2 regions of the Paenibacillus sp. 01T442 genome follow, and region 1 is predicted to be linked to the other one. Evidence: riboswitches for the same ligand, from Rfam matches in the RefSeq annotation. Region 1 holds a riboswitch; the other holds the start of a gene.
The links. Region 1 has a riboswitch for cyclic di-GMP ahead of AC1DLM_RS10150 (PilZ domain-containing protein). Riboswitches for the same ligand answer to the same signal wherever they lie in the genome.
Positions count from the first base shown of each region.

Region 2: linked by a shared signal. The riboswitch ahead of AC1DLM_RS27640 (hypothetical protein) and the one ahead of AC1DLM_RS10150 (PilZ domain-containing protein) in region 1 are both predicted to bind cyclic di-GMP.

Region 1 is NZ_JBFTPF010000008.1:156,395-163,592, reverse strand. It holds gene AC1DLM_RS10175 (MFS transporter) at 1-676, opposite strand, end outside; tRNA gene AC1DLM_RS10170 (tRNA-Arg) at 788-861, opposite strand; gene AC1DLM_RS10165 (DUF1648 domain-containing protein) at 993-1,490, shown strand; gene AC1DLM_RS10160 (DUF1697 domain-containing protein) at 1,506-2,054, shown strand; gene tadA (tRNA adenosine(34) deaminase TadA) at 2,037-2,495, opposite strand; cyclic di-GMP riboswitch class I at 2,787-2,873, shown strand; gene AC1DLM_RS10150 (PilZ domain-containing protein) at 2,975-3,715, shown strand; gene ychF (redox-regulated ATPase YchF) at 3,794-4,894, shown strand; gene prfA (peptide chain release factor 1) at 4,928-5,992, shown strand; gene prmC (peptide chain release factor N(5)-glutamine methyltransferase) at 5,992-6,882, shown strand; gene spoIIR (stage II sporulation protein R) at 7,041-7,198, shown strand, end outside.
Region 2 is NZ_JBFTPF010000058.1:22,570-29,767, forward strand. It holds gene AC1DLM_RS27610 (metallophosphoesterase family protein) at 1-44, shown strand, start outside; gene AC1DLM_RS27615 (hypothetical protein) at 393-614, shown strand; gene AC1DLM_RS27620 (O-methyltransferase) at 670-1,305, opposite strand; gene AC1DLM_RS27625 (THUMP domain-containing class I SAM-dependent RNA methyltransferase) at 1,442-2,581, shown strand; gene gloA2 (SMU1112c/YaeR family gloxylase I-like metalloprotein) at 2,948-3,343, opposite strand; gene AC1DLM_RS27635 (exopolyphosphatase) at 3,414-4,328, opposite strand; gene AC1DLM_RS27640 (hypothetical protein) at 4,444-4,749, opposite strand; cyclic di-GMP riboswitch class I at 4,868-4,961, opposite strand; gene AC1DLM_RS27645 (MDR family MFS transporter) at 5,078-6,301, opposite strand; gene AC1DLM_RS27650 (TIGR01777 family oxidoreductase) at 6,491-7,198, shown strand, end outside.

The sequences.
Region 1 (7,198 bases):
CCGTAGCAAATATCAGCACCTGCGATAGGATAGCGAGCAGAGAAACAAAGAGAAGTGTGCGATCCGTCGCCACGTTTCCGATTCCGCGCATGGTGATTTTGGGCGCGTCTTTCTCTACTTTTTCGATGAGGAAGAAAGAACCGACCATGCCTAACAGTCCAAGCACTGCACCGAGAATGAACACGGATTCCCAACCCAGCTTGTCTGCTGCCCAGCCTGCACTAAGTATGCCCAGCACCTGACCGAGTGAGTTGAAAAAGGAGATCGTACCGATTGCCTTCGTAGACTCTTCATGCTTGTAATAGCTCGTGAATAGTACTGTAAAATCAACCCAAGTCGCTGCGGCTGCCCCTGCAAGTGCTCGGAGGATCAAGATCCACGTAAAATCGTGCGTGAACCACAGACCGAGTCCCGTAATCGCAGTGAAGAGAAGACCGAAGGTGATGAATAGTCTTCTTTTATGAAATCGATCCGACATAATGCCTACAGGGATACGGAGCAGCATCTGCGAGATGCCATACATGCCGACAATCCAGCCAGCCAATTGATGACTTCCCCCGAGGAATTCCACGTAAGGCGCCATGATTGGAACGCTGGTGTACATCGACATCCAGAACAGCATCGTGACCGCACAGAATAGCGGGATGCGATAAGATGAAATAGCGCGAGTTGTCATCGGAGTGAGGACTCCTTTCGAATATGAATCGATAATGGCAATAACAAAGAAAGGGATTGTCAACCTGAGTTGAAATCCCCTATTACGTATGTTTGTTTAAAAAGAACTATACGCGCCCGATACGATTCGAACGTACGACCTACAGTTTAGGAAACTGTTGCTCTATCCTGCTGAGCTACGGGCGCATAGTATCGTCATTCTAACACGAGATGTTTTCGGGGTGCAACCATTTTAACCCACGTTCAAGCAGGAGGTTTGATTTGGAGTAAGGAAAGTACATAGTGGAAAAAGAAATCCAATCGAAAGCAGGTGTCGTATGGAGCAACGTCCGGTGATTCATCTCGATAGATCTAAAGTTGAAATCATACTCGATGTCATTTCCCTGATCGTTATCGTAAGTATGATCATTTATGTCGCCTACGTGTGGCACGATATGCCTGAGCGAATTCCGATGCATTTTAACGGGAAAGGGGAGATCAATGGCTGGGGGAACAAAATGAGCCTAGTAGCCTTTCCACTCATAGGCGTTATCATCTATGTTGGCTTGACGCTCCTAAGTAAGGTTCCTCATGTGTATAATTATCCGACTCCCATCACATCACAGAATGCCCGAGTGCAGTACCAGAATGCGCGTTTATTAATAAACAGTCTTAAAACAGTGATTGTCATTCTGTTTGGCTTCATTGAATGGTCTGTTATCGAAAGTGCAAAAGAAGGTACCGCGGAGCTTAATTTATGGGTATTAGGATTTATCCTATTGATGCTGTTTGGCACGATCATCTTCTTCATCATTCGTTCCATCCAATTAAAGTAAGGGAGGCAAGCCACAATGACGATTTATGTTGGTTTTCTGCGTGGGATTAATGTAGGAGGCAAGAACAAGATCAAAATGGCTGACTTAAAAAAAACGCTAGAGGCCTTAGAATTAACGCAAGTGCAGACCTATTTGCAAAGCGGCAATGTGTTGTTCCAATCCGAAGAGTCAGGAGAAACCCTACGCCCGCGTATTGAAAAAGCAATCAGCGATGCGGCAGGCGTAGCGCCTACCGTTATTTTGCGCACCGCAGCGGAGCTAGCTGAACTTGTAAGGAATTGCCCCTATGACGCAGAAGCTTTGTCCGAAGGGGAGAGCATTCAAATTTCTGTTCTAACAGAAGAAGCCCCGCAGACATTCACCGACATCTTATCCAAGGGACAGAGTGAAGTAGATGAATTTCAGATACGGGGCTGCACCATATATTTTCTGTTTCGGCAAAGCGTGTTGGATTCGAAGCTGGCAAGTAACATTCAGAAGCTTGGCAATCAAACGACGGCGCGTAATTGGAATACGATGAGTAAGCTCGTAGAGTTAGCCGAGGGCTTAGGCCTTGCCCCGTAATTTCCGGAAAAACTGCGTTAACATCGTGGAACACTCCTCTTGCAAAACACCGCTAACCACGTCGACTCGGTGATTGAATCGGTCTTCCTGCAGCAAGTTCATTAACGTTCCTGCACAGCCGGCCTTCGGATCCACCGTACCATAAATAACTTGAGGTACACGCGCTTGCACGATCGCACCCGCGCACATCGGACATGGCTCCAATGTCACATAGAGCTGGCAATCCAGAAGGCGCCAAGCCTGCAGATACTCGCTCGCTTGTTTAATAGCAATCATCTCTGCATGCGCAAGAGGATCAAGGGTTGTTTCACGTAAATTGTAACCGCGGCCAATGATTTGACCTTGATGGACGACGACCGCGCCGATCGGAACTTCGCGAATGGCTTCGGCTTTCAGCGCCTCACCGATCGCTTCTCTCATCCAAGGGATATGTTGATCCACAGGGGGACACCTCGCAATAATAGTTTATCCACATGTGTATAGAGATCCGAACAAATATTCGTTGTTAACAAGCTGTGGATAACAATGTGGATAACTTATAAACCTGTGGATATTCAATTTCCACTACACATTCATACAATAAAAATAGGGTCCATGCAAGGATTTTAGTTGAAAGAAGTGCATGAGCTACGTATAATGGTGAGTACAGTGGGTCTTTTAGACCAGTTTGGACGAAAGATAGATCATTTAGACCAGTAACGAACAACGATATCTACATAAATGAATAGCAGGGTTCGACAATGGCAAACTTGTTGAAAGGCAAGGACGCAAAGCTGAGGGTCTACGGTTCTTATGAACTACGGCAGCCTGGTTACCGAAAATCGATGCTTTTATTGATTGCGGTGGTAGGCTGTCCCTGTGTGGGGCAGTCTATTTTGTGCGGAAAAATGCTATGAAATCCATCAATAGGGAGGGTGAAGATGAGCATGGCGATGAAGCAGGATACTTTGAAGCGATATGGGAGTAAAGAAGGATATGATGCGGAGGTATTAATGCATTGCCGAGCTGTAGTGGCGAAGGATGATTTCGTGTCAACAGGTATTCTTACCTATGCACAAGGAGACATCATGGAGATTGAGCTGCCGGAATACGATGTATTTCAACTGGGTGATAAAACGAAAATGACGTTATATACGAAATCGGGTCTATTCGTTTTTCATTCGACAGTCGTAGCAAGAGAGCCTGGTTCACTGATCGTGATCAATCCACCTGAGAATCGGAAGAAATTTTCAGAGAAACGGGAGTTTCCGCGGGTCGATGTGAAGAATGTAGGATACATTGTAGGATTTCAAAATATTACTCAAAAAGAGCAGCATCACTTGGAAAATCCAATTGAAATTTCGATAAAAAATATTTCCATGAACGGAATTGGTTATATTATTAATGATAATTCCATGATCGATGGTATTCTTCATAAGAAATGTATGTTGCAAGTTGAGTTGGATTTAGGTTTTGAGATGCCGTGCAGGTTGGAAATTATAAGGAAAGAAAAGCAGGAAGACGGCTACTATTACGGAGCCAGCTTCGAGAGTGTTCCTGCCGAGCAAAGCAATACATTACGGGGGTTTATTCTTCGTAATCAGATTGAAACTTACTTCGAACAGAAGCGGGATGAAGAGTTCAAAAAAGCAARGGAAAAAAAGTCTGCAGCCAATCAATAGCTTGCAGGCTTTTTTTTGCCCGCTAAGTACTATATAATAAGAAGGATGATTTTCGAAAATTAAGGAGTTGTAACGACAATGGCTTTGAAAGCAGGTATCGTCGGTCTACCGAACGTAGGAAAATCGACATTGTTTAATGCAATTACACAGGCGGGGGCAGAATCTGCGAATTATCCGTTCTGTACGATCGATCCGAATGTTGGGGTAGTAGAAGTACCAGACGAGAGATTGCAGAAGCTGGTGGAAATCGTTGTGCCTAAGAGCATCGTGCCGACGGCTTTCGAATTCGTTGACATTGCGGGTTTGGTTAAGGGTGCGAGCAAAGGCGAGGGCCTTGGAAATAAATTTCTAGCACACATCCGTGAAGTTGATGCGATTGTGCATGTTGTCCGTTGTTTTGAGGATGATAATATTACTCACGTTTCTGGGAAAGTCGATCCGATTGGCGACATCGAGACGATTAATCTTGAATTGATTTTGGCAGACATTGAGTCGGTTGATAAAAAGATCGAGCGTTCACGTAAAAACCTCAAGGGCGGCGACAAGAAAGTGGTTGCTGAAGTTGAGTGTTTGGAACGTATCAAAGAAGCCTTATATAATGATATGCCAGCACGCAGCTTGGATTTGACAGAAGATGAGCGCCTCCTGGTTCGCGATCTACATTTGCTAACAATGAAGCCAGTGCTCTACGCGGCGAACGTGAGTGAGGATGAAGTTTCAACAGCGGATGAGAATGCATATGTTAAAATTGTGAAGGAATTCGCAGAGAAAGAAAACAACGAAGTCGTTTCCATTAGCGCGAAGGTGGAATCCGAAATTGCTGAGCTGGAAGACGAAGAAAAAGCAATGTTCCTGGAAGAGTTGGGACTTCAAGAGTCCGGCTTGAATAGATTGATTAAAGCTGCTTATCGCAAACTCGGCTTGTACACGTATTTCACAGCTGGGGTTCAAGAAGTTAGAGCATGGACGATTCGTAAAGGAACGAAAGCTCCTCAAGCGGCTGGCGTCATTCATACGGATTTCGAACGTGGATTTATTCGTGCAGAAGTTGTTTCTTATAACGATTTGGCTGCTGCTGGATCCATGGCGGGTGCGAAGGAAAAAGGGCAAGTTCGTCTTGAAGGTAAAGACTACGTGGTAAATGACGGCGACGTTATGCATTTCCGTTTCAACGTTTAATTGATGATAAAAATAAGAAAGGAGTGATCCCCTATGTTGGATCGACTTCAGTCCATTGTGGACCGCTACGACAAACTAAGCGAGTTATTGTGTGACCCGGATGTAACGAGTGATACGAAGAAACTAAGAGAGTATTCCAAAGAGCAATCTGATCTTCAGGAAGCTTACGATGCTTATAATGAATATAAGAGCGTGAGCGAACAGCTAGCTGATGCGAAAGTGATGCAGAATGAGAAGCTGGATGATGAGATGCGCGAAATGGTCAAAATGGAGATCGACGAGCTTAGCGAGCAATCCGCTAAACTAGAAGAACATCTTCGCATTCTGATGATGCCGAAGGATCCTAACGATGATAAGAACGTCATCGTGGAAATTCGCGGTGCGGCAGGCGGCGATGAAGCTGCGCTGTTCGCAGGCGACCTCTACCGGATGTATACGCGTTATGCGGATGCGCAAGGTTGGAGAACGGAGATTTTGGATGCATCCGTGAATGATTTGGGCGGATTTAAAGAAATTATTTTCATGATTACGGGTAAAGGTGCTTATAGCAAGCTCAAGTTTGAGAGCGGTGCGCACCGTGTTCAACGTATTCCAGTAACGGAATCCGGTGGACGGATCCACACCTCCACGTCGACGGTTGTTGTTATGCCGGAGGCAGAAGATGTGGAAATCGTGATCCACGATGCGGATATTCGCGTAGACACATTCTGTTCCAGTGGAGCAGGCGGTCAGTCCGTTAATACAACGAAATCCGCTGTGCGTGTAACCCACGTACCAACGGGTATCGTCGCAACGTGTCAGGATGGTAAATCGCAGAACTCCAATAAAGAGTCAGCGCTTCGCGTACTTCGTACGCGGATTTCAGATAAATTGCGTGAAGAAGAAGAAGCGAAATATGCCGGCGAGCGTAAAAGCAAAGTCGGAACGGGCGACCGTTCAGAGCGTATTCGTACGTACAACTTCCCGCAAAGCCGAATTACCGACCACCGTATCGGCTTGACGCTTCACCGTCTAGAGACAGTTCTTAACGGCGATATGGCGGAAATTGTGTCAGCGTTAACGATTGCTGCACAATCCGATGCCTTAGAGGCGATGTAATGACGACTGCAAACATGAGTGTGAGAGAAGCCTTTGTGAAGGCTTCTTCTTTTTTAGCGGAGCAAGGCGTCGCAGAGGCTTCGTCTTGCACAGAGTTATTGTTGCAGCACCTCTTAGGAGGCTGCACGCGGACTGAACTGCTGTTCCGCTGGTGGCAGGAACAGATGCCGGTAGAGCTGGTCGCGACGTGGGACCAGCTCATTGCAAGGAAGGCCGCGGGTGAACCGGTGCAATACATCACCGGTGAGCAGGATTTTTTCGGCCTTCCCTTTGAAGTCGGGCCGGCCGTGCTGATCCCGCGGCCGGAGACCGAGCTGCTCGTGGAAGAGATGCTCCATGAGGGCTCGCGTCTGTTCCCGCAAGGCGCTCCGCTCCTTGCGGATGTGGGCACCGGGAGTGGCATCATCCCGGTGACGATCGCGCACGCGCGCCCTGCGTGGCGTGTGGCGGCCAGCGACATCTCCGCGGCAGCGCTGGAGATGGCTCGCAAGAATGCGCAGCGCCACGGGGTGGCTGCGCGGATAACCTGGCTCGAGGGCGACCTCCTCGAGCCTTATATTGAGCGCGGGCTCGCGCCGGATATGGTGGTGTCGAACCCACCATACATCCCGGATGGCGACCTGCCTGCGCTGATGCCTGAGGTGCGGCTATTCGAGCCGCACACAGCTTTGTTCGGCGGTGCCCTCGGACTCGACCTGTACCGCCGTATGATCTCGCAGCTGCACCGGCTGCCACGAATCCCGACCGTGGTCGGGTTCGAGGTGGGCATCGGGCAGGCGGAGGCGGTTGCGGCGTTGCTGCGCGCCGCCACGGATTGGTCGGAGATCCGCTTCGTGCAGGATCTCCAGGGGATCGATCGCCATGTGATCGCGATCCGCTCCATGGAGTAGCCGATTTCCTTCTAGGATCGGCTGCTTTCTCTCCGCCTTTTTCCCTTGGCGGACCAACTCTATCATTTTACAAAAATAATAGATTCATAGGTTTAGCCCCACCCACTATTGTCCATACTGGCTAGTAGAAGACGGGAACGGGAAAGGGGCTACTCTCCATGGTTAAGAGAACGGAGCGCCACTCAGTTAAGAGCTTATCATTCATTGTTTTTGCACTTATACTTATGATTATGTGTTGGGAATCCAATCGTACGAATGCGGCGGTTATTTCGCCTACGATACCTGAAGAATCGATTCGTTTGCGTATTCTAGCAAA
Region 2 (7,198 bases), on a different contig from region 1:
ACGAGTTGGAGATTACGACAGGACTGGTGCATTTGAGTGATTAAGTTGGTGCTCCCACTTATACCTACACCTACACCTTCCCGCTGCCCAACAAGATAAATGGAAAATATCCAGTTATTATTAGCTCAAAACACCCATTTGCTCAAATAACTGGATTTTAGGAGACTAATTTTGACTCTTTCCTTCATTTCCTCGGAAAATTGAGAATTTACATGTACTTTTTCCATTTAATTCATACTTTCATCATATATCCCGAAAATTAGATGGAGGTTTTCCATTTATTCGACAAGCCTTGCGAATAGGGAATGATTTTACCCTTGGATGAAAATCATTGGAAATTTATTCCACCATATGCTAATATAAGTGCATGATGGAAAGTGAGGATTATCTGAATGAAGCTAAATTGGCGTAAAATCATACTGATTATCGTTTGTGCCGAATGTTTGTTTATCTACTGGAACAGCCTTAGCACGATGAGCTTCAAGAAGCAACGTACAACAACTCACCTCGCACCTGCCAAGCAACCTCAGGTACCCATAACACAAATTCAACCACAAATGAAAGATACGAAAAGGATCGATTTTGATTTACATACGAAGGATAAAGCATCCTAACAAGACGAAAGAGCGATCAGCTGCTAGCAGCGAATCGCTCTTTTTCTCAATTCATTTATTTCACACGGGCTAAAGCTAATCCATCATACGCCGGTAGTATCGTACTTTCCAGCCTCTCATCTGTCGCAATTCGCTGATTAAACGTTCGCATCGCTTGAACGGAAGCCTTCGTTTGCTTCTCATCCACAACTTTGCCACGCATCAATGTATTATCGCCAGCAATGATTGCACCTGGATTCGCCAGCTTGATCGCGCGTTCCAAATAGTTCGGATAATTCACTTTATCCGCATCAATAAAGAAGAAATCGAAGCGCTCGCCCCGCTCCAAGAGCTCGTTCAAGTGATCTAGTGCTTCGCCAATCCGATACTCAACGAAATCACCAAGACCGGCGTCGGTCACGTTACGCTTTGCCACATCCGCGAAATCTTGTTTTAGCTCCAAGGAAATGAGTTTTCCGCCCTCTTTTAACCCTCTCGCTAAGCAAATGCCACTATACCCGCCTAACGCTCCAATTTCCAACACTCGTTTCGCACCTATCATCGTAACCAGCATCGTTAATAATCTGCCATATCCTGGAGCGATAGAAATCTCAGGCATGTTGTGAGCTACAATAACTTCCTTCACCCGAGTCAGTACGGCATCTTCTTCATATAGACCTTCCATATAGCTTTCTGCAGTGATCGTTTCCATGTATTTGTCCTCCTAAATTCGCATCGTATGCAGGTACTTTGCAATACCCGTTTGTAAGTGTAACCTATTTGTCCTATACTTGTTAATTGTATGAGTTTTATGAGCGTTGTACAACCCGGATGGAAGGACTATACCTATGCCACAAAAAATTGAACTAATCGCCACTTGTCCGATGGGACTTGAGGCTATCGTTGCCCGCGAAATCCGTGACCTCGGCTATGAGGAAATGACCGTCGAGAATGGACGCGTCCGTTTCTTTGGTGACGAATTGGCCATCTGTCGGACGAACCTTTGGCTGCGAACAGCCGATCGCGTCCTCGTACTAATGGGGCAATTCAAAGCAACAACCTTCGATGAGCTTTTCGAAGGCACCAAAGCTCTCGCTTGGCCAGACTGGATCCCGAACGATGCCGAATTCCCTGTCGAGGGGCGATCCCATAAGTCACAATTATCCAGCGTTCCCGCTTGCCAAGGAATCGCTAAGAAAGCTGTCGTTGAGAAACTGAAGCAGCGCTATGGCACCGAATGGTTCCCCGAGAACGGAGCTCGCTATGTGATTGAAGTCGCGCTGCTGAACGATATCGCTACGCTAACCATCGACACGACCGGCCCCAGTCTTCATAAGCGCGGCTACCGCAAGCTCGTGACCGAAGCGCCGCTGAAGGAAACGATGGCGGCCGCTTTGATCCTGTTAAGCCGCTGGAACGTCGACCGGCCGCTCTACGACCCGTTCTGCGGGTCGGGGACCATCCCGATCGAAGCGGCGATGATCGGCTGGAACATCGCGCCAGGCCTGCGGCGCAGCTTCCCTAGTGAAGCTTGGGGAAACATTCCCCGCAAGCTGTGGGACAAAGCCCGCGACGAAGCGTTCGACGCGGTGAAAGACAACGTGCCGCTGCACATTGTCGGCAGCGACATTGACCCTGCTGCCATCGAAGTGGCAGAGGCGGCCGCCAAGGCAGCTGGACTGACGAAGCAGTTCCAGCTGAAGGTTGAGCCCATCGCCAAAGCGCGCCCGCGCGGCGACTATGGCTGCCTGATCACCAACCCGCCGTACGGCGAGCGTCTTGGTGAAGCACCGGATGTTGAGCTGGCGCTGCGCGAGCTCGGTGCATTAACGCGGCCAATGCCGTCGTGGAGCCTGTTCATCCTAAGCCCGAGCACACAGCTCGAGCATTATATGAACCGCCGCGCCGATAAGAAGCGTAAGCTTTTTAATGGACGGATCGAATGTAATTTATTCCAGTATTTAGGACCGTTACCTCCGCGCAGGTAAGACACGTAGCATACAAATAAATGAAACAGCGGCAGCGAGACTTTACGTCTTGGCTGCCGCTGTTTTTGGATTGCACTTACGGAGGTATCCCGTTTCTCCATGCCAAGGTAACGGACATGGAAGCCCCTATTCGATGAAACATCGCCGATTCAGAATTCTAACGGACACTATCGCGGCTATTAACCGTTTTTGGAGGAAATATGCACGCGAAATGGGCCAATAAGAGCTCTAGGGTCCGTTACGCGCAAAAAGAAATGAATTATAGGACAATAACGACACTGGCGGCCGTTAACCATTAATCTGACTAATCGATCTACGATTTTTTAGTCAGCTGTCCGATCTACTTCGGCCCGCTCAAAATTTCACCTATCCAACAATCTCCACCAATTCCAACGGCAATCCATCCGGATCCGCGAAAAACGTGTACAGATTCCCAGTAATCGGGTCAACCCGCACTGGCTCAACCGGAATTCCTTTGCTTTCTAGCTCTTGCACACTTTGCTCCATATTAGCTACAACGAAGGCCAGATGACGTAGCCCCCTCGCTTCAGGTTGATTCACGCGCAGGGGTGGATTCGGGAAAGAAAATAATTCAATTTCCTGTGCGGTAGCCCCAATGCGCAAATCCAATTTGTACGAGTCTCTTTCAGCGCGATATGTTTCGTGAATGACGGTAAGTCCGAGTAAATCAACATAGAAATGCTTCGATTGCTCGTAATCCGAACAAATAATCGCAACGTGGTGCATCTGTTTTAAGTCCATGGATGACAACCTCCTTACAAAGAAAAACCGCACGCTGGGCTGCTCCCCCGCTGCGGCTTGTCCACTTATTTTAACCTGCTGCTTGCATCGTTTCAACGATTTTGTTCAGAACCTCGTCAGCTTGCCCATAATCCACTTGGCAAGTCCCTGCAGCATGATGCCCACCGCCGCCATGTTGAAGCATCAAATCCCCAATGTTTGTTTGTGCGGTGCGATTGACAATGCTGTGCCCGCAAGCGAATACGCAGTTTTGTTTGTTTCGACCATCAACAATCCAAATCGAGGTGTTTTGCTCCGGATATAGGGCATAGACCATGAAACGATTCCCCGGATAAATCGTCTCCACATCGCGAAGATCCGTAATGACGACATTTCCCTCAACCCGTGTATAGGTTTGCAGCATGTCCCGGTATAGCGCATCTAGTTCAAAATAACGAGCTACACGCTCTTTCACATCGGGTAACTCCATGATCTCACCAACGGATTTCGTTGCACAATGCTCCACTAGATCCTCCATCAACTGATAATTACTGATGCGATAATCCCGATAACGACCTAATCCCGTTCGAGCATCCATGATAAACGAAAGCAAATCCCAACCGCTCGGATTCAAAATATCTTCTTTGCTAAACTGCGCGGAGTCCGCTTTATCTACACCTTGCATAATATCGTCGATATCGCCGAAGGTTTCTTTCCCACCATAGTAATCATAGACAACTCGTGCAGCACTTGGAGCAAGTCGCGTTTCACCTTTGTACGTTACGGATTCCCCCATCCGTGTGAGTTCACTGGAATGATGATCGAACCATAAACCACATCCTGGAACGTAGGGTACATTTGCCAAAATATCATTCTCCGTAACCTCAATTAAGCCGTCCTGCATATCTTTGGGATGGACAAACTTCATTTCATCCACCATATTTAATTGTTTGAAGAGCATCGCGCATACTAAACCATCGAAATCGGAACGTGTGATCAATCTCATGCCATGCATCTCCTTTAATGTAGTTCTTAAGAACTATGAAATGTGATGGTCATATTATATCAGCTAGTGTCGTTAGGTGACAATGAGCGATTTCAAAAAAAAAAGAGCGATTCACCTAGATAGGCTGAACCACTCTCAATTTGGATGATAGACATTGCAAAAGTCTTGTGACAAACCCTTCGATTTGAGCCATCGGAGGCATTTTCACAGAGAGCTTTACTTCGCCTTTCCAGTAAAAAATCAGAATGCTATTGTTTCTCCCGTGAAACATCTCAACATCCCAACACGCTTCGTTTAATGCATACTCTTCTCGGTTAATCATAAGCTTAGGTCCATCCGTGGATGGCACCAAACGTGCAACATGGTTACCGCATAACGATGTTGCTTTCTGTTCATCCTGGAATTTAACTTCCGATTTCATGCCGCTAGGGCCTCCTTTGTACGTGTCATTCCATTTGATTCATTTGCTTCGCTATGACAGAGAAAAAAACCCACCGTAGTGAACCGACTAGAGGGGTTCTGAAGTGAATTCCCAATCGTTCGGCGGCTGGCTGGCTGCTTGTCCTTTGCAGGAGAAGTAAGGCCCCTGTAGCTTTGCGTCACTGGCTTTCGCCAGCTTTGCCTTTGTCGAGATGACATGCACAATCATTTTAGATGAAGATTTCAAAATAATACTTGCTATACTCTTAAGGATAAGGGATGACGATTTGAAATCGAATAGTTCGAAGGAACTATTTTTACGAAATTCATCATAATATTTGCATTTTCGACGTTATTTTCACTGTTTTTTGACGTTTCGTGCCTCTCCAATAGAAAATCGAGCCAATCATCGACAAAATAGCGATCACAAGAAAGAGCGTGCTGCCGCCAAAGGAAACCAATAGAAAGCCGCCAATCCATGGCCCCATAAAGTGACCTATGTTCGTTAATGTTTGAGCACCGTAGTACGTTCCTCGCATATGTTCAGGAGCTAGCTTATCTATCAACATGTTCGCGGCAGGATAGTTCAAAATTTCACCAAACGTGAAAATTCCCATCGAAATAATCAGCCATGTCAAAGAGTGTGAAAACGCAAATCCGATATCACCTAATGCGAACATCAAGTTGCCAACAACAATAGCCGTTAGAGGTGAATACTTTTCTGCCCATTTCCCCAGCGGAATCTGCATCGCAATAACAACAATGGCATTGGCGCTCATGAGAATGGCGAACATTTTGACCCCATTAGCAAAATCCCTTTGTAAGTACTGCGACAACGTCACCATCACCTGTGAATAACCAATGGCTCCGATAATCCCCCCGATTATATACAAACGGAAGGTCATATCCTTACGAATAACACCTATCGCAGAACGGAAAGTAACGATGGCTTTCTTCTCACCTTCGATTTTCTTAATCCCGAATTTAATTAGAAGGGCGTAAAGTGTCACACCATAGATTACATAAATAATCCCGGTCAGCAGGAATGGCAAGGCTCCGTTCATAGTTGCAAAGAAAGCTCCCAGCAAAGGTCCAACAGCTACACCAACGTTAATCGCCATATAGCGGAGTGAAAATACTTGCATCCTTTTGGACGGCTCCGTTAAATCTGCCATTAGCGCTTGTGACACAGGCTCATAGAATGAGCGGCACAGTCCATTGAGCATATTGAGCAGCATAAATAAGACCGGTAATTTTACAACACTGAATCCGAGGAATACGACTCCCCAGCCAAAGAGTGCCGCGAGCATAATGACTCGACGTCCGAATCGGTCTGACAACGTACCACCGATAAAACCGCCAAACGTTCCAGCTAATGCCCCCATTCCAATTACAATACCAATGAGCCCAGGGCTCATATCGGAGTGCTTCGCCAAATAGATTGCTAGGAACGGTAAACTCATGGAAGAAGCAGCCCGAGCCATGACCGTACCTAAGATAAGCGTATGTACGATAGGATGATAGGCTTGAAGAAATTGACGCATTCGATTCATAGACGATGACTCCTCTCGCTGACACACGAATTACCCTATGGTTAATTAATAACCAAAATCCAATTATACACGAAAATAGCGAATTGTGTCGTCATTTTAGACTGGAATGTTTACCTTTCTCGATCGCTTTCTCCTTGATGGTATTTATTGGATGGAGTATCTATAATAATGATATGGAGGTGCTTGCATATGAAAATAGCGATCACAGGCGGCAGTGGGTTTATTGGAAAACGTTTAATCACTTACTGGTTGGGACAAGGTCACGAACTTATTAATATATCACGCTCATCTTCCAAGCAGATACCAAGTGTCAGAACGATAACATGGGATCAGTTAGAGCAAAATACGGAATCTCTTGCAGGTCTTGATGCAATCGTAAATTTGGCTGGTGAATCCATCAGTCAACGGTGGACGAAAGCGGCTAAGACGCGAATTTTACAATCCCGATTGCAGGCGGCTGAGCATGTAGCCAAGCTTGTCGCGAAAATGGATCCAAAGCCAAAGGTCGTTGTGAATGCTTCCGGCATGTCGTATTACGGTATTTCGGATTCAGATACCTTTGATGAGACGAGTCCTTATCGAGAGACGGACTTCCTAGCCAGCGTAGTCAAGCAATGGGAAGCTGCGGCTGATTTAATCCAAGGAACACGTATCGTGAAGGTGCGGGTTGGACTGGTGTTGGATAATAAAGAAGGTGCGTTCCCCAAGATGGCACTTCCTTATAAGCTTGGAGTAGGCGGCACAGTTGGCAGCGGCAGGCAGTGGCATTCGTGGATTCATATCGATGATATGGTGAGACTTATTGATTTTTGCGTTCAAAATGAATCGATTGCTGGTCCCGTTAACGCAACGGCCCCAAATCCAGTAACGAATAAGCAATTGGGACGCGCGATTGCG